3 regions of the Agromyces aurantiacus genome follow, and region 2 is predicted to be linked to each of the others. Evidence: predicted binding sites of a transcription regulator. Region 2 holds the regulator's gene; each other region holds the start of a gene.
The links. The regulator HrcA, encoded in region 2, represses chaperone genes, less so after heat shock. The targets are predictions, from matches to a motif close to TTNGCACTCGNNNNNNNCGAGTGCNAA.

Region 1: a site for HrcA is predicted at 5,545-5,571, ahead of groES (co-chaperone GroES). Genes of this name have one in related genera too.
Region 3: a site for HrcA is predicted at 1,179-1,205, ahead of groL (chaperonin GroEL). Genes of this name have one in related genera too.

What each region holds. Positions count from the first base shown of each region.
Region 1 covers NZ_JAFBBW010000001.1:3,337,220-3,347,110, forward strand. Annotated here, with positions in the region: gene JOD46_RS15715 (branched-chain amino acid ABC transporter permease) at 1-304, shown strand, start outside; gene JOD46_RS15720 (ABC transporter ATP-binding protein) at 294-1,208, shown strand; gene JOD46_RS15725 (ABC transporter ATP-binding protein) at 1,195-1,977, shown strand; gene JOD46_RS15730 (ABC transporter substrate-binding protein) at 2,462-3,751, opposite strand; gene rarD (EamA family transporter RarD) at 4,060-5,013, opposite strand; gene groES (co-chaperone GroES) at 5,174-5,470, opposite strand; gene JOD46_RS15745 (class I SAM-dependent methyltransferase) at 5,599-6,786, shown strand; gene JOD46_RS15750 (hypothetical protein) at 6,824-7,357, opposite strand; gene JOD46_RS15755 (DUF4190 domain-containing protein) at 7,374-8,186, opposite strand; gene JOD46_RS15760 (DUF4190 domain-containing protein) at 8,215-8,586, opposite strand; gene tsaD (tRNA (adenosine(37)-N6)-threonylcarbamoyltransferase complex transferase subunit TsaD) at 8,780-9,829, opposite strand; gene rimI (ribosomal protein S18-alanine N-acetyltransferase) at 9,826-9,891, opposite strand, start outside.
Region 2 covers NZ_JAFBBW010000001.1:2,221,216-2,231,106, reverse strand. Annotated here, with positions in the region: gene dnaJ (molecular chaperone DnaJ) at 1-635, opposite strand, end outside; gene hrcA (heat-inducible transcriptional repressor HrcA) at 695-1,714, opposite strand; gene JOD46_RS10560 (DUF4870 domain-containing protein) at 1,918-2,340, shown strand; gene JOD46_RS10555 (DUF4870 domain-containing protein) at 2,458-2,907, shown strand; gene hemW (radical SAM family heme chaperone HemW) at 2,911-4,137, opposite strand; gene JOD46_RS10545 (DUF1990 domain-containing protein) at 4,140-4,790, opposite strand; gene JOD46_RS10540 (DUF7670 domain-containing protein) at 4,878-5,282, opposite strand; gene lepA (translation elongation factor 4) at 5,396-7,252, opposite strand; gene JOD46_RS10530 (sensor histidine kinase) at 7,332-8,558, shown strand; gene JOD46_RS10525 (response regulator) at 8,555-9,181, shown strand; gene JOD46_RS10520 (alpha/beta fold hydrolase) at 9,185-9,891, shown strand, end outside.
Region 3 covers NZ_JAFBBW010000001.1:3,189,566-3,199,456, forward strand. Annotated here, with positions in the region: gene groL (chaperonin GroEL) at 1-1,136, opposite strand, end outside; gene JOD46_RS15090 (cold-shock protein) at 1,317-1,520, opposite strand; gene JOD46_RS15095 (LytR C-terminal domain-containing protein) at 1,727-2,272, opposite strand; gene JOD46_RS15100 (DUF3263 domain-containing protein) at 2,299-2,571, opposite strand; gene msrB (peptide-methionine (R)-S-oxide reductase MsrB) at 2,830-3,231, shown strand; gene JOD46_RS15110 (nitroreductase family protein) at 3,243-3,785, shown strand; gene JOD46_RS15115 (DMT family transporter) at 3,769-4,839, opposite strand; tRNA gene JOD46_RS15120 (tRNA-Thr) at 4,839-4,914, opposite strand; gene JOD46_RS15125 (DsbA family protein) at 5,005-5,928, opposite strand; gene JOD46_RS15130 (ABC transporter ATP-binding protein) at 6,232-7,332, shown strand; gene JOD46_RS15135 (DUF4032 domain-containing protein) at 7,410-8,729, shown strand; gene rlmB (23S rRNA (guanosine(2251)-2'-O)-methyltransferase RlmB) at 8,876-9,886, opposite strand; gene cysS (cysteine--tRNA ligase) at 9,883-9,891, opposite strand, start outside.

The DNA.
Region 1 (9,891 bases), 1.1 Mb from region 2:
GCGCGCGGTCGTGCCGGCGAACTACCAGACGTCGCTGACCTTCTTCATCTACGCGATCCTGCTGCTCGGCGGCGCCGCGACGATCTTCGGGCCCATCGTCGGCTCGATGATCTTCTGGGTGCTCATCTCGTTCTTCTCGGGCTTCGTCGCCCGCGGGGTCGAGGCCGGCTGGTTCCCGTTCATGACCCAGGTGCAGGCGGGCCAGCTCACGTTCATCCTCGTGGGCGTCGGCATCATGCTGCTCGTGGTCTTCAGGCCGCAGGGCATCTTCGGCAACAAGAAGGAGTTGGCCTTTGTCCGATAACGTCACTCCCGCGACGAAGCCGGTGAAGACCACCGGCCTCCACGTCGGCGACGCCGTTCCGGGCGTCAAGAAGGTCGACCCGATCCTCGTCGCCGACGGCGTCAAGCGCACGTTCGGCGGCCTCACGGCCGTCGACGTCGCCCACGTCGAGATCCCGCGCGGCGCCATCACGGCCCTCATCGGCCCGAACGGCGCCGGCAAGACCACGTTCTTCAACCTGCTCACGGGCTTCGACAAGCCCGACGAGGGCACGTGGGAGTTCGACGGTCGCTCGCTCGCGCACGTGCCGGCCTACCGGGTCGCGCGCATGGGACTCATCCGCACCTTCCAGCTGACCAAGGCGCTGGGCCTGCTCACCGTGCTCGACAACATGAAGCTCGGTGCGACGGGCCAGTCGGGCGAGAACCTGTTCCGCTCGGTGCTGCCGTTCCTCTGGCGCAAGCAGGAGGACGAGATCGAGGCCAAGGCGAAGGACCTGCTCACGCGCTTCAAGCTCGACGCCAAGCAGGACGACTACGCGGCGAGCCTCTCCGGCGGCCAGCGCAAGCTGCTCGAGATGGCGCGGGCGCTCATGAGCGACCCGACCCTCGTGATGCTCGACGAGCCCATGGCGGGCGTGAACCCGGCGCTCACCCAGTCGCTGCTCGACCACATCCTCGACCTGAAGGCCCAGGGCATGACGGTCCTCTTCGTCGAGCACGACATGCACATGGTGCGCCACATCGCCGACTGGGTGGTCGTGATGGCGGAGGGCAAGATCGTGGCCGAGGGCGACCCGCACACGGTCATGCAGGACCAGGCCGTGATCGACGCCTACCTCGGGGCCCACCACGACACCGATCTCGGCGCGACCGACACCGGCCACGTCGAAGCCATGAAGGAGCTCATCGATGACGAACAGTGAATCCGCGGCCGCCGAGCCGGCCGGCGGCACGGCCCTCGCGCCCGAGGCCGACGCGGTCATCGACGTCAGGAACGTGACCGCCGGCTACCTGCCCGGCGTGAACATCCTGAACGGCTGCTCGCTGGTCGCCCGCCAGGGCGAGCTGATCGGCATCATCGGCCCCAACGGCGCCGGCAAGTCGACGCTCCTGAAGGCGATCTTCGGCCTGGTGCGCGTCCGCGAGGGCGGCATCCACCTGCAGGGCGAGGAGATCACGAACCTCAAGGCGAACAAGCTCGTCGCCAAGGGGGTGGGGTTCGTCCCGCAGACGAACAACGTGTTCCCGTCGCTGACCATCCAGGAGAACCTCGAGATGGGCATCTTCCAGAAGCCCAGGGATCTCAAGCACCGACTGGAGTTCGTGGTCGACATCTTCCCCGAGCTCGGCAAGCGCCTCGGCCAGCGGGCCGGTTCGCTCTCGGGCGGCGAGCGCCAGATGGTGGCCATGTCGCGAGCGCTCATGATGGGACCGCACGTGCTGCTGCTCGACGAGCCGTCGGCCGGCCTCTCGCCGGTCCGGCAGGATGAGGCGTTCCTGCGGGTCAAGGAGATCAACCGCGCGGGCGTGACGACCATCATGGTCGAGCAGAACGCGCGGCGCTGCCTGCAGATCTGCGACCGCGGCTACGTGCTCGACCAGGGCCGCGACGCCTACGAGGGCACCGGGCGCGAGCTGCTCAACGACCCGAAGGTGATCGGCCTGTACCTGGGCACGCTCGGCCAGGACTAGCACGCACGACGCGAAGGGGTGGGATGCCGCGGCATCCCACCCCTTCATCGTGCCCGCCGCGAACGCGCGGAACCCGGGGGCCGCGTCGGCCGCGGTACGTTCGTCTGCGGTCCTTCCAGACTGCGCCGGGGCGCGCGATCGGGTAGGAGCGGGCGCACGCCTGCGCAGTGGGGGGCGGGGCCCCGGGCCGGCGTGAGGCCGGGACGCCTGCGCAGGGGCGCGCGGCGGGATGGCGGGGATGCACCGCCGTCGCCCGCTGCGGCGCCTCGAGGGTGCGTCGATCGATCCGCCTGCCCGGACGGTCGAGTCCGGCGAAGTGGGGCGCACCCGGCTGACCTGCGACCGGTGACGGGCATCCGGGCGTCGTGAGGCTCCCCTCCGCGACCGGACGACGAGGGACCCACGAGCGGACGCGTGGGGCGTGCCGCCCCGCGCACGCGAAAGGGCCCCGGCCGAAGCCGGGGCCCATCCTGCGCGTCAGCGACTAGTTGATGCGCTCGTAGGTGTTGTCGTCGCCGTACTCGTAGATGCCGATGGTGGCCTCGGTCGGGTCGCCGTTCTCGTCGAGCGTGATGGGGCCCGACGCACCGTCGTAGTCGACCTGCTTGCCCTCGGCGAGGAGCGCGGCGGCGTCGGCGAAGGTCGTGACCTTCTCGCCGTCGCCCGATCCACCGGAGACCTGCTGGAGGTACGCGCCGATGTCGGTGCCCTCGGTGCTGTTGGCCGCGTAGGCCGCCATCGCGATGAGCATCAGGGCGTCGTACGACTCGGGGCCGTAGCTGAAGTCGGCGAGCGTGTCGTCGACCCCGAGCAGGCGCTCGCGGAAGTCGTCGGCGAGCTTCGGCCCGGGCAGCGTGCCCTTGGCGCCGGCGATGAGGCCGGGCGCGAAGTCGGCGCTGTAGTCGGCCAGGTTGCCGTCGACGAAGTAGAGCTGGTCGCCGGGGTAGCCCGAGCCGACGAGCGCCGGAACGACGACCTTCGCCTCGTCGAACGTGATGACCGCGACCGCGTCGGGGTTCGCCGCGTTGATCGCCGCCAGCTGCGAGTCGAAGTTCGAGTCGCCGGTGTTGAAGAGCTCCTGCGCGACGACCTCGCCGCCGGCCTCCTCGAACGCCTTCGTCGTGAACTCCGCCAGACCGGTGCCGTACGGGTCGTTCAGCACCAGCAGGCCGAGCGTGGAGGCGCCGTCCTCGGCGATGAGGTTGCCGAGCACCTCGCCCTGGAGCTTGTCGGACGGAGCCGTGCGGAAGTACAGGCCGTTGTCGTCGTAGTCCGTGAAGTCGGGCGACGTGTTCGCCGGCGAGAACTGGACCACGCCCGCGGCGGTGATCTGGTCGATGACCGTGAACGACACGCCCGAGGACGCGGCGCCGATGATGGCCGAGACGTCCTGCGAGAGGAGGTCGGTCACCGAGACGGTCGCGATGTCGGTCGTGGTGTCGCCGGAGTCGCGGTAGACGACCTCGACCTGGATGCCGGCGTCGGCCTCGTTGATCTCCTGCGCGGCGAGTGCCACGCCGGCCTCCTCGGGCGGGCCGAGGAAGGCGAGCGTGCCGCTCTGCGGCAGGATGGTGCCGACCTTCAGGGTGAGGTCGCGCTCACCGGCCTCGATGGGCTGGGCGTCGCCGGTGTCGGCGGGCTCCTCCGACTCGGCCGGGGCATTCCCGCCCGTGCTGCACGCGGTGAGGAGGAGGGCGGACACGCCGGCGATGGCGATGCCCGTCCAGGCCGCGCGAGCCGAGCGCGAGGCGGTTGCCTTCGCGAATACGCTCATGTTGCTCCTTGGGACTGAAGGATCGGTACACAGATGCAGCGTCGTGCGACGCCGGTGTTTTGACAGTATTCGGCGGGTCCGACCGAGACAAGGGATCCCGGTCACAACCCGGTAACGCCGCCCCAATCGTTACCTCGGTGACACATCCTGCCCGTCGAACGCACGAAATCCGCGCCTCGCGCAGGATCCGCGCACGCTTCGCGCGTGCGTGGGTGCATGGCGGGTCGGCTGCGCAAGACCCCCGTAGAGGGGTCTCGCGACGTGGGTGGCCCGCTGCCGCGAGCGTCACGGCCGCCGTTCGAGCCGGCTCAGAGCGCCGCGAGCGCCGCCCGGCGGCTCGCCCGCGCACCGCGCACGAGGTCGACGGTGAGCACGGCGAGGGCGAGCCACACGAGTCCGAACCCGAGCCAGCGCTCGGGCGGCATCGGCTCGTGCAGGACCAGGACGCCCACGAGGAACTGGATGAAGGGCGCGAAGTACTGGATGAATCCCATGTAGATGAGCGGCAGCCTGCGGGCGGCCGCCGCGAACAGCAGCAGGGGAACCGCCGTGACGGCGCCCGCGGACAGCAGCAGCACGGTGTGCCACGTGCCCAGGGTGCCCATGGTCAGCCCCGTCGTCGTGGCGACGACGACCAGCAGCACGGCGGCGGGCGGGGCCAGCCACGCGGTCTCGAGCGTCAGGCCCGAGACGGCGTCGACCCGGTGGCCCACGCGCTTCTTGATCAGGCCGTAGAACCCGAAGCTGAACGCGAGCACGAGCGCGATCCACGGCAGTTGGCCGTAGCCGACGGCGAGCACGACGACGGCGACGATGGAGATGCCGACGGCCGTCCACTGCACGGCGTTCAGGCGCTCGCGCAGCACGAGCACGCCGAGGAAGACCGTGACGATCGGGTTGATGAAGTAGCCGAGGGCGGCCTCGACCACCTGGTCGGACAGCGTCGCGTAGACGTAGGTGAACCAGTTGACGAAGATGAGCGCTCCGGCCGCGCCCATGGTGAGGACGACCCGCCGGTCGCGCAGCAGCACCGCGAACGGGCGCCACGTGCGCGTGATCGCGATGAGCAGCGCGCAGAACACGAGCGAGAGGAGGATGCGCCAGGCGACGATCTCGAGGGGTGTCGTCGGCGCGAGCGCGATGAAGTAGATGGGCAGGAAGCCCCAGAGCCCGTAGGCCGAGACCGCGAAGACGAGTCCGAGCCGGTTCACCCCCGCCTTCGGGGCGCGGGACGGCGCGGCGGCGGGAGGAGGGGATGGCACCGGATCAGCCTACGCGCGACCGCGGACTCCGCGTCGCCGCATCCGTGCCCTCGCCGCCGCGGTCCCGCTGCGGCCCGCGCGCAGGACGCCCGACCGGCCGGACATGACGACGCGGCCCGGATGCCGAATGGCATCCGGGCCGCGGAACGTGTCGAGTCGGCTAGCGGACGACGACCGCGAGCACGTCGCGGGCCGACAGCACGAGGAACTCCTCGCCGCCGAACTTCACCTCGGTGCCGCCGTACTTCGAGTACAGGACGCGGTCGCCGACGGCCACGTCGAGCGGAACGCGGTTGCCGTTGTCGTCGATGCGGCCCGGGCCGACCGCCACGACCTCGCCCTCCTGGGGCTTCTCCTTGGCGGTGTCGGGGATGACCAGGCCGGATGCGGTGGTCTGCTCGGCCTCGACCTGCTTGATGACGATGCGATCCTCGAGCGGCTTGATGGAAACCGACACGGTTGACCTCTTTCTTGACGAAGACTGGGTTAGCAGCCTCTGAGTGAGAGTGCTAACCCGAGTCTAGGGCGGTTCTGGCACTCGTGCAACGTGAGTGCCAGCGGATGTCGCGGTGCTAGCGTGGCGGCGTGGAACGCGACGAGCTGGTGCGGCTGCTCTCCCCCGAGGGGCTCGATCTGCTCGACTCGCTCCCGGCCTGGTCGAGCAGCGCCGATGTCGTGCGCACGGTCGCCGACCTGCGCAAGCAGGGGCACTCCCCCGGCCTGGTCGCCGCGGTGCTGAGCCAGTCGAAGCTCCGGGCGAAGGCGCGTGCCAAGTTCGGCGAGTTCGCCGACCGGATGCTCTTCACGGAAGCCGGCCTCGAGCAGGCGACGCGGCTCCGCGTCGCCGCCCTCCACGCGGGACGGTTCGCCCGCGCAGGACTCCGCCACGTCGCCGACCTCGGCTGCGGGATCGGCGGCGACGCGCTCGCCTTCGCCGCGGTCGACCTCGAGGTCACCGCCGCCGAGGCCGACGAGGTCACGGCGGCCATCGCCGCGTTCAACCTCACGCCCTTCCCCCACGTCCACGTGGTGCACGCGCGCGCCGAGGAGGTGCCCCTGGCCGGCATCGACGCTGCGTGGCTGGACCCCGCACGGCGCACGACGACGGGCGGTACCACGACACGGCTCTCCGACGCCGCGGACTACTCGCCGTCGCTCGAGTTCGCGTTCGGCCTCGCCGATCGCCTGCCGATCGGCGTCAAGCTGGGCCCGGGGACCGACCGCGACGTGATCCCGCCGGGCACCGAGGCGCAGTGGGTCTCGGTCGACGGCGATGTCGTCGAGCTGGCGGTGTGGACCGGCGCCCTCGCGCGGCCCGGCGTCGGCCGCGCGGCGCTGGTCATCCGGGGCGACGGCGCGCACGAGCTCGTGGCGCCCGGCGACAGCGAGGATGCGCCGGTCGGGCCGCTCGGGGACTACCTGTACGAGCCCGACGGGGCCGTGATCCGGGCGCGCCTCATCGGCGACCTCGCCCGCGCGAACGGCGCCTGGATGCTCAGTCAGGGCATCGCCTACCTCACCGGCGACCGCGAGGTCGACAGCCCCTTCGCGCGCGGGTTCCGGGTGCTCGAACGGCTCCCCGCCGACGAGCGCCACCTCCGGCAGGCGTTGCAGGCCCGTGGCGTCGGCACGCTCGAGATCAAGAAGCGCGGCGTCGACGTCGACCCCGCCGCACTGCGGACGCGGTTGAAGCTCCGCGGCGACGACGCGGCGACCATCGTGCTGACGCGCGAGGAGGGCCGGCACGTCGCCCTCCTGGTCGAGCGGCTCTGAGCCGGCCGCCTCGAGCGCGGAGCCGGCACCGAGCCCGTCAGCGCGGGAGCGCCCCGAACACGATCGCGTAGTAGCCGATCCACACGCACGAGAACACCAGGCCGGCGATGCCGGCGCCGATGCCCACGAACGCGGGGATGCGGCCGTGCTCCTCGCGGCGCACGCCGAGCACTCCGAACACGATCGCCGCGACGGACACCGGGAGCATCCATCCGACGAACAGCGACGCGGCCGCGCCGATCACGCCGAGGGCGGCGGCGACGTAGCTGTAGACGCGCCGGCGCTCCTCCTCCTCGACCTCGTACTCGGGCACCTCGGGCTCGGGTCGGCGCACCGCGAGCAGCTGGCCCGTCGGCAGGGCGTGCAGCTCGCCCGTGTCGAACGGGCGGTCGAACTCCCGCGGCGCCCCCGCGGAGGGCCGCTCGGGTTCGCCCTGCGCAGGCGCCGCCGGATGCGGCTCGATCGCCGTGTGCGGGCCGACCGGCGTCGGCGCGGTGTGCGTGGGCACCGCATGCGGCGGCGCGGCGGCGGGCGCGACGGTCCGCTCGGGCGGGATGCGCTCGTCGGTCATGCGGACTCGGGCCGGGTCAGTAGGAGTAGCCGCTGTAGGCGTCGCCGATCGCGAACAGCACGCCCCACAGGATGAAGGAGAGCAGCGCGAGTCCGAGGCCGATGAATCCGAGCACGATGCCGGTCAGCCACATGCCCTTGGCGGCCGGCTCGCGCTTGCGGCCGATGAAGCCGAGGATGACGGCGGCCGCGGGCACGAACAAGCCGAGCACGCCGCCGACGAATGGCAGGAACAGGATCGGCGAGCCGACGATGCCGATGATGCCCGCGATGAGCGAGATCAGGCTGTAGACCGACGTCGGCCTGGCCGCCTGCGGGGCGTACGGTCCGGTGGCGCCGTACGGTGCCGGGGCGGCGGGCGGCACGGAGCCGTACGCCGGCGGCGGGACGGGCGGCGCACCGTACTCGGACGGCGCCCCGTAGGCGGACGGCGCCCCGTACGCCGCGGGAGCCGCCCCGTACGCGGGCGGAGCGGCATCGGTCGGGGCGCCGTACGGCGACGACGGCGTTCCCGCCGTGTAGGACGGCGGTGCGGGCGGTACCGGCGGCCCCGACGGCGCGGGAGGGACCGGCGGCACGGGCGGGGCGGGCGGCGCGGGCGGCTCCGGCGCCTCGAGCGGGTGCACCGGCTCGGGTGCCTCGGGCCCCGGCTCGGCCGGGATGGTCGGCTCGATCGGCTCGGCCGGGATGGTCGGCTCGATCGGCTCGGCCGGGATGGTCGGCTCGATCGGCTCCGCGGGCACGGGGGGCTCGACGGGCTCCGCCGGGATCGACGGTTCGGACGGCGCGACCGGCTCGACCGGCTCGTCGGGATTCCTGGGATCGCTCATGTCGAGCCCCTTCCGTGCTGCGGGTGGATCAGTAGGTGGTGATGTTGCCGCTGCTGACCGCGGCGCCGAGGATCGCGAACCACGCGATCACGGCGATGATGCCGACGACGAGGCCGATGTAGCCGATGATCAGGCCGGCGATCGCGAGGCCGCGGCCCTGCTCGCCGGTCTTCTTGATCTGGCTCAGGGCGATGTGGCCGGTGATGATGCCGACGATCGAGATGAAGAACGACGAGACGAGCGAGACGATCGCCAGCACGTTGGTCTTCTGCGACGCCGGAGCGCCGTAGGCGGGCGCCGACGCGTTGTACGCGGGAGCGGTGCCGTAGGACGGCGCGGGCTGGGCGGGCGGAGCCGGAGGAACGTTCGGGACGTTCGGGTCGGCGTTGGGGTCGGTCATGTGAACTGCTCTCCCTCAGGTGTGTGCATGGACTGGGCCATGCTGGCAGCGCCGCGGTGCGGTGTCAACGACCTGCGGCGCGGGTCGCGGCCCCGCGTTCGCGGGGTTTCTCGCGTCACCATAGCGCCCGTCGACGACGCCCGGCAGGGGCGGAAGTCCCCATGTCTCCCGACGTCGCGCCGCGACGGCCCGCTCAGGTCTGGATGTCGGTGACCGGGAGGGTCGAGTCGGCGCCGAAGTCGAGTCCCGAGGGTTCATGCCCGGCCATGATGAGCCGGGCGCCGAGCGCCGCGATCATGGCGCCGTTGTCGGTGCAGAGCGAGAGCGGCGGGATGCGCAGCGCGACGCCCGCGTCATCCGCCCGCTGCTGGGCCACCTCGCGCAGCCGCCGGTTGGCGACGACGCCGCCGCCGAGCAGGAGCCTGGGCACGCCGAGGTCGGTGCACGCGGCGATCGCCTTCGACACGAGCACGTCGACGACCGCCTCGCGGAAGCTCGCGGCGACGTCGGCGAGGGGCACCGGCTCGCCCGACGCCTCGCGCTGCTCCATCCACCGCGCGACCGCGGTCTTGAGCCCCGAGAACGAGAAGTCGTAGCGGTGGCGATCGAGGTCCTTCGGCCGGGTCAGCCCCCGCGGGAAGCGGATGGCGTCGGGGTCGCCGCCCACGGCGGCGCGGTCGATCTCGGGACCGCCGGGGTAGGGCAGCCCGAGCAGGCGCGCGACCTTGTCGAACGCCTCGCCCGCGGCGTCGTCGATGGTCTCGCCGAGCAGCTCGACGTCGGAGTCGAGGTCGCGCACGAGCAGCAGCGACGTGTGCCCGCCCGAGACGAGCAGCGCGACGCTCGGGGTCTGGAGCGGCCGGTCGCCGAGGAGGTCGGCGCCGACGTGGCCGACGAGGTGGTTCACGGCGTAGATCGGCTTCTCGAGCGAGAGCGCGAGCGCCTTGGCCGCGCCCACGCCGACCATGAGCGCGCCCGCGAGTCCCGGGCCGCTGGTCACGGCGACCGCGTCGAGCTCGTCGAGCCCGACCGACGCCTCGTCGAGCGCCGCCCGGATCGTCGGCCCGAGCGCCTCGAGGTGTGCGCGCGCCGCCACCTCGGGCACGACGCCGCCGTAGCGGGCGTGTTCCTCCATCGACGAGGCGATGGCGTTGGCGAGCAGCTCGGTGCCGCGCACGATGCCGACGCCGGTCTCGTCGCACGAGGTCTCGATGCCGAGCACGAGCGGGGCGTCGCGGTTCACGGCGTTCCTCCTGCGGGGTCTGCGGGCGCGGGCGCGCCGACGGCGCCGGATGCCGCGGGGCG
Region 2 (9,891 bases):
GCCGGCACGTCGACGGGCACGGTGCGCCGCGCGCGCACGCGGCCCTGGCCCTGGCAGGTCACGCACGGCGTCGCGATGATGGTGCCGTAGCCGCGGCACGAGCCGCACGGGCTCGAGGTCATGACGTTGCCGAGCAGCGAGCGCACCGCGCGCTGGATGTGCCCGGTGCCGCCGCAGATGTCGCACGTCACGGGCGACGTGCCCGGCCGGCAGCACGAGCCGTGGCAGGTCTCGCACGTGACGGCCGTGTCGACCTCGAGTTCGCGGTGGGTGCCGAAGACGACCTCGTCGAGCGTCACCTCGAGCCGGATGAGCGCGTCCTGGCCGCGCTCGCGACGCGACCTCGGCCCGCGACTGGTCTGCGCGGCGCCGAAGAAGGTCTCGAAGATGTCGCCGAAGCCGCCGAAGCCGGCGCCGTTGAAGCCGCCCTGGCCGCCGCCGAGGTCGTACTGCTGGCGCTGCTTGGGGTCGGAGAGCACGTCGTAGGCGTGCGTGACCTGCTTGAAGCGCTCGGATGCCTCGGCGCCCGGGTTGACGTCGGGGTGCAGTTCGCGCGCGAGACGGCGGTAGGCCTTCTTGATCTCGTCGGGGGTGGCGTCGCGGGAGACGCCGAGGACCTCGTAGTGGTCGGCCACTGCAGGCGGGTTCCTTTCGATTGCCGGTGACGGATGCCGCGGGGCGGCCCCGTCGCGGTTCAGCTCTCGCCGAGCGTGCGGGAGAGGTAGCGAGCGACGGCGCGGACGGCCGCCATGCTCTGCGAGTAGTCCATGCGGGTGGGCCCGACGATCCCGAGCCGGGAGACGTCGCGGCCGGGGATCTCGAACGAGCTCGACACCACCGAGGTCTCGCCGAGTCCGTAGGCCGCGTTCTCGCGGCCGATGCGGACCGCGATGCCGTCGTCGGAGGCCATCTCGCCGAACAGCTTGAGGATCACGACCTGCTCCTCGATGGCCTCGATGACCCCGAGGATGTTGCCCGCGAAGTCCTGCTCGGTGCGGACCAGGTTGGCGGCGCCCGCGACGACCAGCCGGTCGCCGCGCGTGAACTTGGCCTGGTCGGCGAGCGTGGCCGCGAGCGTGTGGAGGACCTCGGCGTGCGCGCGGTCGGCGTTGGCCGTCTCGGCGGAGAGCGCCGCCGCGGCCTCCGACATGGTGCGGCCGGCCGCGACGTCATTGAGTCGGTTCCGCAGCCGGTGCAGCGTCTCCTCGTCGACGGACTGGTCGAGCTCGGCCAGGCGCTGCTCGACCTGGCCGGAGTCGGAGATGAGGATGCACAGCACTCGCGTGGGCGCGAGCGCGACGAGCTCGACGTGCCGGACGCGCGCCCGCTGGAAGCTGGGGTACTGCACGACCGCGAGCTGGCGCGTGAGCTGCGACACGAGCCGCACGGTGCGCGCGAGCAGCTCGTCGAGGTCGTTCGACTCGCCGAGGAAGGTCTCGATCGCGTGCCGCTGCGCGGAGGTGAGCGGCCGCACGTCGGCGAGCTGGTCGACGAAGACGCGATACCCCTTGTCGGTCGGGATGCGGCCCGACGAGGTGTGGGGGGCCGCGATCAGCTCCTCCTCCTCGAGCAGCGCCATGTCGTTGCGGATGGTCGCCGCGGACACGCCGAAGTGGTGGCGCTCGACGATCGTCTTGGAGCCGACCGGCTCGCGCGACGCGACGTAGTCCTGCACGATGGCGCGAAGCACGGCGAGACTGCGTTCGGAGACCATGGCCCTCGCTTCCCTCGACCGGCGTGACGGCGGCGCACCGAGGTTTAGCACTCGGTTCACGTGACTGCTAATCATATCGCGAGATTCAGGGATGGCACCGTTGCCGCCCGGATCGGCGCGGCAGTAGCGTGTGCATCGTCCCGCGCGCCGATCCCGCCTCCGCCGTGCGCTCGACGCGCGAAACCCCAACCCGAAAGGCTGACATGACCGACCCCAACGTCCCCCCGCACGATCCGAACGCGGCGCCCCAGCCCGCGACCGCTCCCGCCGCTCCGCTCTCGCACGAGCAGGACGTCCAGTGGGGCTCGTTCGCGCACCTCGGCGGCATCCTGGGATTCCTGCCCTCGCTGATCATCTGGCTCGTCTTCAAGGACCGCGGCGCCTTCACGAACACCGAGGCCAAGGAGGCGCTGAACTTCCAGATCACCGCCGTGTTCGCCTATATCGCGATCTTCATCGTGAACGCGATCCTCACGGTCGTGACGCTCGGCATCTGGGGCTACATCGGCTGGCTGCTGCCGACCGCGCTGTGGATCGCCGTCATCGTGTTCTCCGTCCTCGGCTTCATGCAGGCCAAGGAGGGACGCCACTACCGCTACCCCTTCGCCATCCGCCTCATCAAGTAGGTCCGCACCGCGAGTCGCGACGCGCCGGTCCGGGATCCCTCGACCGGCGCGTCGCGCTGTGCCAGCATGGTCGGACCGACCCGCGATCCGGGCGCGACCTTCCAAGGAGCCAGCATCATGTCCGACGCACCACCTCCCACGCCCCCCACGCCGCCCGGCGGCAGCACGCCGCCTCCGCCCCCTCCCGGCGGCCCCACGCCCCCGCCGCCCCCCGGCGGCGGCGCGTACCAGCAGAGCCAGCCGCTCAGCCCCGCCGACGAGAAGCTCTGGGCGACGCTGATCCACATCGGCGGCATCCTCTTCGGCTTCCTGCCGGCCCTGATCGGCTACCTGATCCTGAAGGACAAGGGGCCGTTCATCCGGGCGCACACCGCGACCGCGCTGAACTTCCAGATCACGCTGCTGATCGCGTACGTGGTCGGCACGATCCTGACCTTCGTGATCGTCGGCATCTTCATCCTCATCGCCGCATGGATCGCCGCGATCGTGTTCGGCATCATCGCCGCGATCAAGGCCAACAACGGCGAGTACTACGTGTACCCCGTGGCGATCAAGTTCGTCAGCTAGGGATCAGTCCTCGAGCAGGCGCCGCACCACGGCGTCGGCCAGCAACCGCCCTCGTCGCGTCAGCGTCAGCCGACCGGCGAGGGCGGTTCGCGCTTCCACGAGCCCGTCGGCGACGAGGCCGGCCACGGCACGGCGGCCACCGGCGTGCAGCGAGGACACCTCGATGCCCTCGCGGATGCGCGTCGACAGCAGCACCCGCTCGGTCTCGCGGGTCGCCGCGTCGAGCGTCTCACGGCCGACCGCCGGGGAGACGCCGGCGCCGATCCGATCGGCGTACGCCGCGGGGTGCTTCGCGTTCCACCAGCGCACCCCGCCGACGTGGCTGTGCGCGCCCGGGCCGACGCCCCACCAGTCGTCGCCGCGCCAGTAGCCGAGGTTGTGGCGCGAGCGCTGCGCGTCGCCCCTCGCCCAGTTCGAGACCTCGTACCACTCGTAGCCCGCGGCGCCGAGCAGGTCGTCCGCGAGCTCGTACATGTCGGCCGAGAGGTCGTCGTCGGGCGTCGCGAGCTCGCCGCGGCGGATCTGACGGGCCAGCTTCGTGCCGTCCTCGACGATGAGCGCGTAGGCGCTGACGTGATCGGGCTCCTCGGCGATCACGGCCTCGAGGCTCGTGCGCCAGTCGGCGAGCGACTCCCCCGGCGTGCCGTAGATGAGGTCGAGGCTGACGTCGAGCCCCGCCTCGCGCGCCCACCGCACGACGAGCGGCACCCGCGCGGGGTCGTGGGTGCGGTCGAGCGCGGCCAGCACGTGCGGCACGGCCGACTGCATGCCGAACGACACGCGCGTGAACCCGCCGTCCGACAGGCGGCGCAGGTCGTCGGCGTCGACCGAGTCGGGATTGGCCTCGGTGGTCACCTCGGCCCCGGGCGCCAGCCCGAACTCCTCGCGGATCGAGCCGAGCATGCGCACGAGATCGTCGGCGGGAAGCAGCGTCGGGGTCCCGCCGCCGAAGAAGACCGTCTGCGCGGGGCGGTCGGGCGCTCCGGATGCCGCGAGCACGCCGCGCGCGAACCGGATCTCGCCGATCGCCTGGGCGGCGTAGCCCGACTGCGAGGCGCCGCGGAGCTCGCTCGCGGTGTACGTGTTGAAGTCGCAGTACCCGCAGCGGACCCGGCAGAACGGCACGTGCACGTACACGCCGAGTGCGCGTTGGCCCGCCTGGTCGAGGGCGCCGCGCGGCAGCAGCCCGTCGGCGGGCGCCGGGTCGGCGAGGGGAAGCGGCCCGGCCATGCTCAGACGTACGCGGGGTGGAGCGCGCGCAGCTCGCGCTTGGTGAGCTCGCGTCGGCGACGGCGCACCGAGCCCGCGAACAGTCGGCGGATGCCGCCGCGCGGCTCGAACGCCGAGCGGATGGTGAGCCAGACGCTGTCGTCGTCGCGGTGCTCGAGGATGAACGACTCTTCGCCGCTCTCAGGTCCGTCGCCGGTCGTGCCGTACGCGAAGCCGACCCGGCCCGGATCGTCGACGACGTAGACGACGAGCACGGAAATCCGCCCGCGCGACCCCCGGCGCCCGCGCGGCTTGAGCGTCGCCGTCATGCCGGCGCTGACGTACGGCGTGCCGTCGGGGCCGAACCGCTGCTCGACGCGCGGCGTGGGCTGGTCGGCGAGGGGCGCGCCATCCGGGCCGTAGGCGATGCCCGTGTACTGTGCGCCGGTGCCCGGCGAGACGTCGATCACCTCGAACCCGGCGCCCTTCTGGATGCCCCAGGTCATGAGCTCCTCGGCCGCGCGGTCGAAGCGCTCGCGACCCGAGCCGAGCTTGACCGCATCCTCGGCGGGGCGGAACCCGGCAGGCGGGTAGCGCAGCAGGTCGGGGTCGAGCGTGGCGCCGATCGCGCCGTACGTGACCGACTGGTCGGTGAAGGTGCTGCGACGGTTCATCGTGCGTCCTCCCGGGGTCGGCGGCAGTCATGACGGATGCCGCGCGAACACGCGGCACCCGAGCCCGGTCCCGGGCATCCCCCGATTCTACGACGCGGCGTGCTGGACCGTGCCTGTGCGACGACGCTGGACCAGCGCCTCGACGAGGAACAGGATGCCGATCACGAGCGGCGGGCCGGTGACCAGGCCCGCGTAGACCCACTCGGGGAACCAGCTGACGACCGTGATCACCGCGTAGGCGAGGAACCCGATCGCCCCGACGACCGGCCACCGCCACGCGAGCACGAGCACCACGAGCAGCACGATCGCGGGCAGCAGGTGCGTGAGCACGGCCCACTGCTCGAACCACGAGCCCGCGGCCGTGTCCTCGCCCATCCTGGGCTCGCGTCGCGCCTGCGACTCCTGCCACCACGCCCACCAGAGCAGCGCCACGTACAGGATCCCCAGCACGCGAGCGATCCACCCGGCCACGCCGGCCCGCCATCCGCCCATCGCGTCCTCCTCGACTCGCACCGGCGGCGCGGTCGCAGCCGCGCGGTGATGCGACGATTCTCGCGGCGGAGCGGGGCGGGCCTGCGTGACCGAAGTCCCGCGACGCGGAGCGGCTACTTCTTGGCGTCCTTCTTCTCGGTCTCGCCCGAGAGCGCGGCGATGAACGCCTCCTGGGGCACCTCGACGCGGCCGACCATCTTCATGCGCTTCTTGCCCTCCTTCTGCTTCTCGAGGAGCTTGCGCTTGCGCGTGATGTCGCCGCCGTAGCACTTGGCGAGCACGTCCTTGCGCATCGCGCGGATCGACTCGCGCGCGATGATCCGGGCGCCGATCGCGGCCTGGATCGGCACCTCGAACTGCTGCCGCGGGATGAGCTCGCGCAGGCGGCCGGTCATCAGCACGCCGTACGCGTACGCCTTGTCGCGGTGCACGATCGCGCTGAACGCGTCGACCTGCTCGCCCTGGAGGAGGATGTCGACCTTGACGAGGTCGGCGGCCTGGTCGCCGGCCGGCTCGTAGTCGAGCGAGGCGTAGCCGGCCGTCTTCGACTTCAGGTTGTCGAAGAAGTCGAAGACGATCTCGCCGAGCGGCATGTTGTAGCGGATCTCGACCCGGTCCTCGCCGAGGTACTCCATGCCGAGCAGCGTGCCGCGGCGCGACTGGCAGAGCTCCATGATCGTGCCGACGTAGTCCTTCGGTGCGAGGATCGCCGCGCGCACGACGGGCTCGCGCACCTCGGCGATCTTGCCGCCGGTCGGGAACTCGCTCGGGTTGGTCACCGTGACGGTCTTCTTGTCTTCCGTGGTGACCTCGTAGACCACCGACGGCGCCGTGTTGATGATGTCGAGCCCGAACTCGCGGCGGAGCCGCTCGGTCACGATCTCCATGTGCAGCAGGCCCAGGAAGCCGGCACGGAACCCGAACCCGAGCGCGACCGAGGTCTCGGGCTCGTAGACGAGCGCCGCATCCGACAGCTTGAGCTTGTCGAGGGCCTCACGCAGCTCGGGGTAGTCGCTGCCGTCGATCGGGTAGAGGCCCGAGAACACCATGGGCAGCGGCTCGGTGTAGCCCGCCAGCGCATCGGCGGCCGGCTTGGCCGCCGAGGTGACCGTGTCGCCGACCTTCGACTGGCGCACGTCCTTCACCCCGGTGATGAGGTAGCCCACCTCGCCGACGCTGAGGCCCTTCGTGGGCGTCGGCTCGGGCGCGCTCACGCCGATCTCGAGGATCTCGTGCGTCGCCTTCGTCGACATCATCTGGATCCGCTCGCGCGGGTTCAGTCGTCCGTCGACCATCCGGACGTACGTGACGACGCCGCGGTAGCTGTCGTACACCGAGTCGAAGATCATGGCGCGCGCCGGCGCGTCGGCGTCGCCCGTCGGCGCGGGGATGCGCTCGACGACCCGGTCGAGCAGGTCCTCCACGCCCATGCCGGTCTTGCCCGACACGCGCAGCACGTCGTCGGGCGAGCCGCCGATCAGGTCGGCCAGCTCGCGCGCGTACTTCTCGGGCTCGGCCGCCGGCAGGTCGATCTTGTTCAGCACGGGGATGATCTCGAGGTCGTTCTCGAGCGCGAGGTAGAGGTTCGCGAGCGTCTGCGCCTCGATGCCCTGCGCGGCATCGACCAGCAGGATGGCGCCCTCGCACGCGGCGAGCGAGCGCGACACCTCGTAGCTGAAGTCGACGTGCCCGGGAGTGTCGATCATGTTGAGCGCGTAGCCCGTGCCGCCGACCTCCCACGGCATGCGCACGGCCTGGCTCTTGATGGTGATGCCGCGCTCGCGCTCGATGTCCATGCGGTCGAGGTACTGCGCGCGCATGTCGCGATCGGCGACCACGCCCGTGATCTGCAGCATGCGGTCGGCGAGGGTCGACTTGCCGTGGTCGATGTGCGCGATGATGCAGAAGTTGCGGATCAGCGCGGGGTCGGTGGCGGCGGGCACCGGCGGGGTGGCGGCTCTCGGAGACATCCCGACGATTCTCCCATGCGCCCGATCCCACTTTCGACGGATGCCCCGGAAGGGGCCGGTCACTAGGCTGAATCGCATCATGACCGTGCTCGATGCCCCCCTCGTCGGACGGGTGCAGCCATCGGCGCTGCGGCCCGTCTTCAGGTCGCTGCGCGTCGGACTCCACGTGCTGGTCGTCGGGCTCACGGTGTTCGTGCTCGCCCGCGCGATCGTCTCCGGCAGCCCCGACCTCGTGGCCATCGCCATCCTCTCGATCGCGTTCCTCGGCACCTACGCGGTGGGCGTCGTGACCGCCCACCAGGTGATCACGCCGTGGATGCGCGCGGGCTGGCTGATCATGCTGCTCGGGCTCTGGCTCGGCCTGAGCGCGCTGACCCCGGATGCCGCGTTCCTCGCATTCCCGCTCTTCTTCCTCGAGCTGCACGTGCTGCCGGCGCGCTGGGGCGTGCCGCTCGTGGCGGTCACGTTCCTGGTCAGCGTGTGGGGCACGACGTCGCACCTCGGGTTCGAGGTCGGCAGCGTGCTCGGCCCGCTCATCTCCGCCGGGGTCGCCGTCATCATCGGCCTCGGGTACCGCGCGATGGCCGTCGAATCGAGGGAGCGGCAGTCGCTCATCCTCGACCTCCTCGCGACGCGCGAGGAGCTCGCGGCCGCGAGCCGCGAGGCCGGCACACTCGCCGAGCGCGAGCGCATCGCGCGCGAGATCCACGACACCGTCGCGCAGGGGCTCTCGAGCATCCAGATGCTGCTGCACGCCGCCGAGCGCGACATCGCCGACGAGGCCACGCGCGACAAGCTGCGCCTGGCCCGCGAGACCGCGGCCGACAACCTCCAGGAGACGCGCCGCTTCATCCGCGAGCTCACTCCCCCGGCCCTCGACGAACGGACGCTGCCGGCCGCGCTCCGCCGGCTCGCCGAGGCGACGAACGAGCAGTCCGCGCAGTCGGGAGCGCGCACGCGCATCTCGTTCTCGATGAGCGGCGAGCCCGTCGCGCTGCCCATGTCGATCGAGGCGACCCTCCTGCGCATCGCGCAGGGCTCGCTCTCGAACGTCGTCAAGCACTCCGACGCGTCGCGCGCCGAGGTCACGCTGAGCTACCTCGGCGACGAGGTCGCGCTCGACGTGGTCGATGACGGCGTCGGCTTCGACCCCACCTCGCTCGCGGGCGAGCGCGCCGGCGAGGCCTCGTTCGGCCTGCGCGCCATCCGCCAGCGCGCCGAGAGCCTGGGCGGCACGGCCGACGTCGAGTCCCGGCCTGGCGGCGGCACCGCCCTCTCGGTGCGGATCCCGGCGGTCGCCGCGTGATCCGGCTCCTGCTCAGCGACGACCACCCCGTCGTGCGCGCCGGCATGCGCGCCCTGCTCGAGGCCGAGCCCGATCTCGAGGTCGTCGGCGAGGCGGCGTCGGCCGAGGAGGCCGTGCGTCTCGCGGGCGCGCCCGGCGTCGACCTCGTGCTCATGGACCTGCAGTTCCCCGGCGCGCTCCAGGGCGTCGACGCGACGCGCCGCATCCGGTCGTCACCGTCCGCGCCGCGCGTGCTCGTGCTCACCAACTACGACACCGACGCCGACATCCTCGGTGCGATCGAGGCCGGCGCGAGCGGGTACCTGCTGAAGGACGCCCCGCCCGGCGAGCTCGTCGCGGCGATCCGCGCGGCCGCGGCAGGCGAGTCGGCGCTCGCGCCGACGGTCGCGTCGCGACTCGACGCGTCGCAGCGCAGCGCCGACCAGCGGCTCACCGTGCGCGAGGCCGAGGTGCTCCAGCTCGTGGCCTCGGGCAGCACCAACCGCGAGATCGGCCAAGCACTCTTCCTCAGCGAGGCGACGGTCAAGTCGCACCTCGTGCACATCTTCACCAAGCTCGGCGTCGGGTCGCGGACCGCCGCCGTCGCCAAGGCCCGCGAGCTCGGCGCCATCCGGGCGGGCTGACGGATGCCGCGGGCCCACGTCGTCCTCGTCCACGGCATCCGCACCTCGGCGACGATGTGGCGCGGGCAGGTCGCGCGCCTCGAGCGCCACGACGTCGAGGCGATCCCGGTCGACCTGCCCGGGCACGGCCGCCGGATCGACGAGCCGTTCACCGTCGACGGCGCGGTCGGCGCGATCGACGAGGCGCTCGCCACGACGGGCGCCGACGACGACGGCGTGCCCAGGCTGCTCGTCGGGCTGAGCCTCGGCGGGTACCTCGCCATCGAGTACGCGGCGCGGCATCCCGACCGCCTCGACGGGCTCGTCGCGGCCTCGTGCGGAACCCGGCCGCGCGGTCCGGCGCTCCGCGGCTACCTCGCACTCGCGGCGGCGATCAATCGACTGCCCGACCGCGGCCGCGCGCTCAACGACGCCACCGCGCGGCTGTTCCTGTCGCGTACGGCCGTCGACGACGTGCTGGCCGGCGGTGTGGCGCTCGACGTGATGCGCCCGGCCCTGACGGCGGTAGCCGGCCTCGACGTCGAGCGCTCGATCGCGGCGGTGGAGGTGCCGATCTGGTTCGTCAACGGCCGCTACGACCACTTCCGCCTCGAGGAGCGGCGGATGGTGCGCGCCGCGCGCGACGGCCGGCTCGTGATCATCGACCGCGCGACGCACCTCGTGAGCCTTGTGCGGCCCGACGACTTCACGGCGGCGGTGCTCGGAGCGGT
Region 3 (9,891 bases), 970 kb from region 2:
GCCTTGATGACGGCCACGCCGCCGGCGAGCTTGGCGAGGCGCTCCTGGAGCTTCTCGCGGTCGTAGTCGGAGTCGGTGTTCTCGATCTCCGAGCGGATCTGGGCGACGCGGCCCGCGATCTGGTCGGGGTCGCCTGCGCCCTCGACGATGGTCGTCTCGTCCTTGGTGATGACGACCTTGCGCGCCTGGCCGAGCAGGTCGAGCGTGGCGTTCTCGAGCTTGAGGCCGACCTCCTCGGAGATGACCTGGCCGCCCGTGAGGATCGCGATGTCCTGGAGCTGGGCCTTGCGGCGGTCGCCGAAGCCCGGCGCCTTGACGGCGACCGACTTGAAGATGCCGCGGATCTTGTTCACGACGAGCGTGGCCAGGGCCTCGCCGTCGACGTCCTCGGCGATGATCAGGAGCTGCTTGCCCGACTGGATCACCTTGTCGACGATCGGCAGCAGGTCCTTGATGTTCGAGATCTTCTGGTTGGCGATGAGGATGTACGGGTCCTCGAAGACCGCCTCCTGGCGCTCGGGGTCGGTGACGAAGTACGCCGACAGGTAGCCCTTGTCGAAGCGCATGCCCTCGGTCAGCTCGAGCTCGGTGCCGAAGGTGTTCGACTCCTCGACGGTGACGACGCCCTCCTTGCCGACCTTGTCGATCGCCTCGGCGATGATCTCGCCGATCTGCGCGTCGGCGGCCGAGATCGACGCGGTGGCGGCGATCTCCTCCTTGGTCTCGACCTCCTTGGCGGCGGCGAGGAGCTCCTCGGAGACGGCCGTGACGGCCTTCTCGATGCCGCGCTTGAGCGAGATGGGGTCGGCGCCCGCGGCGACGTTGCGGAGGCCCTCGCGGACCAGCGCCTGGGCGAGCACGACCGACGTGGTGGTGCCGTCGCCGGCGACGTCGTCGGTCTTCTTCGCGACCTCCTTGACCAGCTCGGCGCCGATCTTCTCGTACGGGTCGTCGAGCTCGATCTCCTTGGCGATCGACACGCCGTCGTTCGTGATGGTGGGGGCGCCCCACTTCTTCTCGAGGACGACGTTGCGGCCGCGCGGGCCGAGGGTCACCTTGACCGCGTCGGCGAGCGTGTTGAGGCCACGCTCGAGGCCGCGACGGGCCTCCTCATCGAAAGCAATGATCTTTGCCATGTGTGTCTCTCGTCCCTTCCGGACGTTCGAAGATTCGAAGGGTTAGCACTCGAATCGAGCGAGTGCTAAACCGATTCTGGCACTCACCCGCCACGAGTGCAAGCGAGCGTCGACGGCCCCGACGTGCGCGGACATGCGGAAGCGCCGCCGTCCGGGACGGCGGCGCTTCCGGGGAGGGACTCAGGCCGGGCGAACGGCCTCGGCCTGCGGGCCCTTGGCACCCGAGCCGACGTCGAAGGTCACCTGCTGGCCCTCTTCGAGCACCTTGTACCCCGCCATGTCGATCGCGGAGTAGTGGACGAACACGTCCTGGCCTCCGCCGTCGACGGTGATGAATCCGTATCCCTTTTCAGCGTTGAACCACTTGACGGTTCCGTTCGCCATGCGTTGCTCCCATGTTGCCGATTTCCGAGTCGGCACGTGCCTTCCGCCTGTACCGGGCCGTCCGCCGTGCTGGCAGGCGCCGGCACGGCACTGCTGCATCACACGGGTACGAGCGACCGTTTCCAGATAGTCACAGCGCACGCGCGCCGCACAAGGGGGCCGGCGCCGCGAATGGTCGCAGAATGGCAACGATTCGGTCACCGGCGTCAGCCGGCGACCTGCTCGGCGTAGTCGGCGCCGAGGACGGCGACCAGCTGCAGGCCCTCGGCCGCGAAGTCCTCACTCAGTCGCACCTCGGCGCCCGGCAGGAGCTGGGCGACGCCGCGGGCCGCCCCCTCGAGGTCGGCGGAGGCGTAGTACACCACGGTCTGCTCGATGTCGGACGAGTCCGCGTTCGAGGCGACGCCGACGGGCACCCCGCCCGCGGCGAGCGCCTCGCTCGCCTTGGCCGCGAGTCCCGTGGTGGTGGTGCCGTTGAGCACCGTGACGGGGATGTCGGGGGCGACCGTCGGCGGGACCGTCGCGACCGGCGTCGGCGAGCCCGTCGGCGCGGCCACGTCGTCGAAGTTCAGTCGGTTGTTGAATACCGACACGGCCGCGATGCCCGCGACCGCGAGCACGACCGTCGCGAGCGCGGCCCAGCCGAAGGTGATCCACCGCGCCCGGCGACGCGCGGGCGCGCGGTGCGCGCCCACCCGCTCGATGCCGTGCGGGATCGAGTCGAATCGGTCGCGGGGGAACTTCTGCGCCATGGGTCCTGTCGAGGGTCGGGGCCGGGTCAGCCGAGCGGATGGCCGTGGGGAATCGTACGACGTGCGCGGGCGTCCGCGCGCGCGTCGCGCTGCCGTTGCAGCCGCTTGACGAGCATCGGGTCGTGCCGCAGCGCCGCCGGCGAATCGACCAGCGCGCCCAGCAGCCGGTAGTACCGCGCGGCCGACATGCCGAGCTCGTCGCGGATCGCATCGGCCTTCCGCGCGGCGTCGCGCCACGCGCGTGCCTCGAAGGCGAGGATGTCGCGCTGCCGGTCGTCGAGTCCGGCCGCGGGCTCCACGGCGTCGGCGGAGGATGTCCCGGGAGGGCCCGGGCGGTCCGGTCGGCGTGCCGCGTCCATCGCACCTCCATCCCGTGCTCGGCGTGTGACGCCATCCTAGGGAGCGGCGGCCGGGAACGACCCGTGCGCCACGCTCGGCGAGCGTGAACGGCCGCCCTCGCCGGCGCGGGAACACGCTCCGGAGGTCGCACGTTGCACCACGCGTCGCCGCATGCGCGACGATGGAGTGGTCCCCCCACGTGCACGAGGAGCAGAACCATGGCCTACCAGGTGAGCAAGTCCGACGACGAGTGGCGCGAGCAGCTCGGCGACGAGCGGTACGCCGTGCTGCGCGAGGCCGCGACCGAGCGCCCGTGGACGGGCGAGCTGCTCGACGAGGAGCGCGCGGGCGTCTACACCTGTGCGGCGTGCGGCGCCGAGCTGTTCAAGAGCGGCACCAAGTTCGACTCGGGGTGCGGCTGGCCGAGCTTCTACGAGTCGGTGCGGCCCGAAGCGGTCGAACTGATCGAGGACACCTCGCTCGGCATGGTCCGCACCGAGGTGCGCTGCGCGAACTGCGGCTCGCACCTCGGCCACGTGTTCCCCGACGGGTTCGGCACGCCGACCGGCGACCGCTACTGCATGAACTCGATCGCGCTCGACTTCGCGCCCGAGTCCTGAGCGTGGGGTCCGTGCGAGCGGCGGCGCTGGCGCGACGCTCCTGGCCGAAGGTGACGGATGACGCACCCGACGACGCCGAGCTGGCCGACCTCCTCGAGGCGGCGGGGCGGGTCGCCGACCACGGCGCGCTCGTGCCCTGGCGGGTGATCGCCCTTCGCGGTGAGGCGCGGCGGCGCCTCGGCGACGCGCTCGTCGAGGCCGCCGCCGTCGAGGGGGAGGCCGCGGCGAAGCTCGCCGCGAAGCCGGTGCGCGCGCCGCTGCTGCTCGCGCTCGTGGCGGTCGTGCAGCCGCACCCGAAGGTGGCCGAGTGGGAGCAGGAGGCCTGCGCGGCCGGCGTCGGCCACATGCTGACCCTCCTGCTCGACGAGGCCGGATGGGGCGTCATGTGGCGCACCGGCCCGCACACGCGCCATCCGGTGGTCGCCGGGATGCACGGCCTCGCCGAGGGCGAGCGGCTCATGGGGTGGCTCTACGTGGGCGGCAAGCCGGCCACCGGGCGGCCCGAGCGTCGTCGGGCGCCGGTCGCCGAGGGTCGCCTCAGCTCGCTGGACTGACGGGCGCCGGCGGCGCCGTGTGGCGAGCCGGCCGACGCGCGCTCGAGAGCGCGACCGCCACGAGCGCGAGCACCGTTCCGCCGATGGTCGCGAGACCCACGCCGTGCCCGGAGGTCGGCAGCAGCAGGTCGAGGGCGAGGGCCGCGGCGAGCTGCCCGGCCACGATGCCGAGCGCGAGCACGAGCACCCCCACGCGGCGCACGAGCGCGGCCTGCATGGCGATGAACACGCACCCGACGGCGCCGCCCGCATACAGCCACGGTTCGGCCGGCATGGCGGTGGGCCAGCCGACGGATGCCGCGTGCACGAGCAGCACGACGACGAGCACCGTCGTGCCCACGGCGAAGTTCACGAGCGTGGCCGCGAGCGCGCTCGACGCGGCGGTGCGGACGCGCCCGTTCATCGCCTGCTGCCACGAGACCGCGAAGCCCGCCGAGAACGGCAGCACCATGAGCAGCACGGGCACGGCGGCGGCCACCTGGGCCGACACCGCCCACCCGATCGCGGCGAGGGCCAGGACGGCGCCGGCCACGCGCGGGACCGTCAGCGGCCGTCGACCGCCGGGTCCGATGCCGATCGCATCGAAGACGACGCCGCCGAGCGTCTGCCCCGCGACGATCGCGACCGTGAACAGCGCGACGCCGAGCACGCCCGCCGCGATGCCCTGGGTGGCGACGAACCAGGCGCCGGCGACGCCGCCGAGCAGCATCCACCTCGCGAGCCGCCGCTCGCGCAGCGCCGCACGCAGGCGGCCGACCCCGCGGCGTCCCGCAGGCCACGCCGCGAGCACCGCGAGCAGGATCAGCAGTCCCGAGCCGAACGAGATCAGCGCGGCGACCGCGAAGTCGTCGAGCCGGGTCGCGAGCTGGCCGTTGATGCGCGACTGCACGGCCACGAGTGCGCCCGAGACCACGGTGAGCGCGACCGCGGCCCACATCGGCACGCGCGATCGCTCGGCGTGATGGTGCGGGTGGTGGTCGCCGAGCGAGGTCGGCGTCGACGGGATGGAGGGTGCCGCGACATCCGCGGGGCCGGGTGCGGGGGTGCTGGTCATGGAGCCGGCTACGGGACTCGAACCCGTAACCACCGCTTTACAAGAGCGGTGCGCTACCAATTGCGCCAAGCCGGCAGGTGTCCCCACATCCTACCGACCGGGTGCGGGGCCGCGCACGACGACGGCCCGGCCGCTGGGCCGGGCCGTCGAACGGGTCGCCGGGGCCTACTGCGCCGCGGGCGTCGGGGTCGGCGTGGGCGTCGCCGTGGACTCCGAGTAGCTCTCGCCGGCCGCCTGGAGCACGAACGCCTGGAACTCGGCGGAGTCCTCGAGCGAGCCGACGTACTGCTTGCCGTTCACGAGCACGGTCGGGGTGCCCGTGACCGAGTCGAGCTCGGAGTTCGGGATCGGGCCGGTCAGCGCTCGCTCCGTGGCATCCTGCACCCAGCCCTTGAACCGGGTCTGGTCGATGCACGAGTCGACCGACGAGGCGGCCCCGGCCTGCGACGCGAGCTTCTTGATCTCGTCGTTCGTGAGCCCCGTCGAGAGCTCCTCGGGCTGGTTCTCGAACATCAGCGCGTTGAAGTCGAAGAACGCCTCGGGCGAGTACTCGGCCACGCACGCGGCCGCGTTCGCCGCACGCAGGGAGTACTGCGTGCCCGCGGACTTGTTGGTGAGGATCGCGATCGGGTGCACCTCGAGCGTGGCGGCGCCCGACTCGACCATCGTGCGCATGGTCTCGTTGTTCGTCGTCTCGAACTGGCCGCAGTACGGGCACAGGTAGTCGATGTAGGTGACGATGTTGGCGACGGTGCCGCTCTCGTCGGGCTCGGTGGGCGTGGGCTCGCCGCCATCGGGGATGGCCGGCGTCTCGACGGCCTGGATGCCGCCCTCGCCGCCGACCAGCACGATGCCGTCGCTGGCCATGTTCTTCGGCCCCGGACCGCCCGCCGGCGCATTGCCGAGGACGAGCGCGACGATCAGGCCGGCCACCGCGAGGATCGCCACGATGACGCCGCCCTGGATCAGGAGCTTGTTGCGGCGGTCGCGCTTCTTCTGCTCCTCCCGGAGCAGCCTGGCCTTCTCGCGGGCCGCCTCGCGACGCTCGTTACGGGTGGGACGTGGCTGGTTCGGTCCGCCAGTGCTCATCGATGGTCAACTCCGGGTCGCTGTGTGAGCGCTCGCACGCGGGCACACGGGCACACGACAGGCGCAACGAACGAGTGTAGGAGCGATCGCTGTGAATCGCCCAAACGGCGCCCCGACACGCGCTGGACGCGGCCGCCGTGCGCCGCCGCCGTGGGCCCGCGCTGGGCCCGGGCCCCCCGGTCGTCACGATTGCCGGGTCGGTCGCGTCGCATGACATACTGAGGGAGCGTCGACATGGATGTCGGCGTTTCCATTCACTACGGATCGTCCGGCACGTACCTGCCGGTGAAGGAGAACAGAACCATGGCGTCAGTCACGTTCGACAAGGCCACCCGCCTCTACCCCGGTGGCACCCGTCCCGCCGTCGACAAGCTCGACCTCGAGATCGCCGACGGCGAGTTCCTCGTCCTGGTCGGCCCCTCGGGCTGCGGCAAGTCCACCTCGCTCCGCATGCTGGCGGGCCTCGAAGAGGTCAACGAGGGCAACATCTTCATCGGCGACCGCAACGTCACCGACGTGCCGCCGAAGGACCGCGACATCGCGATGGTCTTCCAGAACTACGCGCTCTACCCGCACATGACCGTCGCCGAGAACATGGGCTTCGCGCTCAAGATCGCCGGCGTCGGCAAGGAGGAGCGCGCCGCGCGGGTGCTCGAGGCCGCGAAGCTGCTCGACCTCGAGCCCTACCTCAACCGCAAGCCGAAGGCGCTCTCGGGCGGCCAGCGCCAGCGCGTCGCCATGGGCCGCGCCATCGTGCGCCAGCCGCAGGTGTTCCTCATGGACGAGCCGCTGTCGAACCTCGACGCCAAGCTCCGCGTCCAGACCCGCACCCAGATCGCCTCGCTGCAGCGCCGCCTCGGCGTCACCACGGTCTACGTCACGCACGACCAGACCGAGGCGCTCACCATGGGCGACCGCATCGCGGTGCTCAAGGACGGCGTGCTCCAGCAGGTCGGCACCCCGCGCGAGCTCTACGAGCGGCCGAACAACGTCTTCGTCGCGGGCTTCATCGGCTCGCCGGCGATGAACCTGTTCCACGCCGACGTGGTCGACGGCGGCATCAAGTTCGGCTCCGCGACGGTGGCGGTCGAGCGCGAGGCGCTCGCCTCCGCGACGAGCGGCGTCGTCACGGTCGGCGTGCGCCCCGAGGACATCCAGGTCTCGAGCACGCAGGGCGAGGGCCTCGAGGTCGTCGTCGACCTCGTCGAGGAGCTCGGCGCCGACGGCTACCTCTACGGCCACTCGACCATCGAGGGCAGGCGCACCGACATCGTCGCGCGCGTCGACGGCCGCGTGCACCCCTTCGCGGGCGACACGGTCTACCTGCTCCCGACGCCGAAGCACGTGCACGTGTTCGACGCCGAGTCGGGTGCCCGCCTCCTCGAGGCGCCGGTCGCCAGCTGACCCTCGCATTCCGCGATCGCGATGCCGGTCGGGCTTCGGCCCGGCCGGCTTCGTCGTTCCCCGGTACGCTGGGCGTGATGAGCGGCACACTCTCGATCACGTCGGCGATGACCGATCCGGCCCTGCTCGACCTCCCATGGGACCTCCCGCTCGAGGCCTGGCCGAGCGAGCACATCGCGGCGCTGCCGAAGGGCATCTCGCGGCACCTCGTGCGCTTCGCGCACCTGAGCGGCCATGTGGTGGCGATCAAGGAGACCACGGCCGAGATGGCGCGCGGCGAGTACGACATGCTGCGCATGCTCCAGCGACTCGAGATCCCCTGCGTCGAACCCGTCGCGGTCATCACGAACCGCACGGATGCCGACGGCGCCGAGCTCGCGCCCGTGCTCGTCACTCGGCACCTGCGCTTCTCGCTCCCCTACCGCGCGCTGTTCTCGCAGACCCTCCGCCCCGACACCGCGACCCGGCTCGTCGACGCGCTCGCGGTGCTGCTCGTGCGCCTGCACATCGTGGGCTTCTTCTGGGGCGACGTGTCGCTCTCGAACACGCTCTTCCGCCGCGACGCGGGCGCGTTCGCCGCGTACCTCGTCGACGCCGAGACCGGCAAGCTCTACGAGGGCGGCCTCTCGAACGGCCAGCGCGAGAACGACCTCGAGATCGCGCGCGTGAACATCGCCGGCGAGCTGCTCGACCTCGAGGCCGGCGGCCGCGTCGCCGACGAGCTCGACCCGGTGCGCATCTCGAACGGCATCGTCGACGCGTACCGCAACCTCTGGAGCGAGCTGACGGGCAGCGAGTCGTTCGGCGTGGCCGAGCGGTGGCGCATCAACGAGCGCGTGAACCGCCTCAACGAGCTCGGCTTCGACATCGAGGAGCTCGCGATCCGCACCGACGAGAGCGGTACGACGCTGCGCATCCAGCCCAAGGTCGTCGACGCGGGCCACCACCAGCGCCGGCTGCTGCGGCTGACCGGCCTCGACGCGGGCGAGAACCAAGCGCGGCGCCTGCTGAACGACCTCGACTCGTACCGTGCGGCGTACAACAAGCAGAGCCAGGACGAGGAGATGGTCGCGCACGAGTGGCTCATGCGCGTGTTCGAGCCCGTCGTGCGCGCCGTGCCGCAGGAGCTGCGGGGCAAGCTCGAGCCCGCCGAGGTGTTCCACGAGCTGCTCGAGCACCGCTGGTACATGGCGCAGCAGCAGGGCCGCGACATCCCGCTCGCCGAGGCCCTGACCGCCTACATCAACGACGTGCTGCGGCACCGGCGCGACGAGGCGACCGTGATCGGGCCGCCCACCGAGGCGATCACGACCGCGCTGCCCTCGATCGCCCCCGACACGACCGCGATCCCGGTGCACGACCCCGACGACGAGGGCGACTGGCGCCTCAAGGTCTGACCCGCCGCCGCGACCGCACCGCGCCTCCGAGGTGCACGAGCGTTCGCCGAGCGCGTGTAGATCCGGCGAGAGCGCGCGGGCAGGCACCCGCGTTCGCCGGATGTACACGCGCTCGGCGCACGGACCATCCGACGACGGCCGGCGGGTCAGCGTGCGGCGCGGAGCTTCGCGATCTCGTAGAGCGTGACCGACGCCGCGATGCCGGCGTTGAGCGACTCGGTCGCCGCGGAGATCGGGATGGAGACGATCGCGTCGCACGTCTCGGTCACCAGGCGCGAGAGTCCCTTGCCCTCCGAGCCGACCACGATGACGATCGGGCGGTCGGCGAAGTCGAGCCCGGGCAACGACACGTCGCCGCCGCCGTCGAGGCCGAGCACGAACACGCCGCGCTCCTTCAGCGACTTGAGCGTCTGCGTGAGGTTCGGCGCCATCGCGACCGGCACGCGCGCGGCCGCGCCGGCCGAGGTCTTCCAGGCGGCCGCGGTGACGCCGACCGAGCGGCGCTGCGGCACGATGACGCCCTGGCCGCCGAACGCCGCGGTCGAGCGGATGATGGCCCCGAGGTTGCGCGGGTCGGTGACGCCGTCGAGCGCGACGAACAGCGGCGTGAGCCCGTCGGCGAGCACCTCGTCGAGCAGGTCGACGGGGTGCGCGTACTCGTAGGGCGGCACCTTGAGGGCGAGGCCCTGGTGCACGCCGCCCTCGCCGGCGAGCCGGTCGAGCTCGGGCCGCATGACCTCGAGGATCGGGATGCCGCGATTGGTGGCGATCTTGACGGCCTCCTTCACGCGGTCGTCCATCTCGATGCGCGCGGCGAGGTAGAGGGTCGTCGCAGGGATGCGCGTGCGCAGCGCCTCGACGACGGCGTTGCGGCCGGTCACGATCTCGGACTCGTCGCCCGACTTCGATCGCCGCGCGGCCCCCGATGCGCCGCGCGGCGCACCGGCGCGCGCAGGGGCGCGCCCGCCCGCCTTCGCCGCGGCGCGCTCGGCGGCCGCCTTCTTCTTGTAGGCCTGGTGGTACGGCCGGTCCTCGGCCTTCGGCGTGGGGCCCTTGCCCTCGAGCGCCTTGCGGCTGTGGCCGCCCGTGCCGACCTGCTGGCCCTTGCCCTTCTTGCGCACCGCTCCGGCGCGAGGCTTTCCGCTGCTGCCCTTCATGAGGT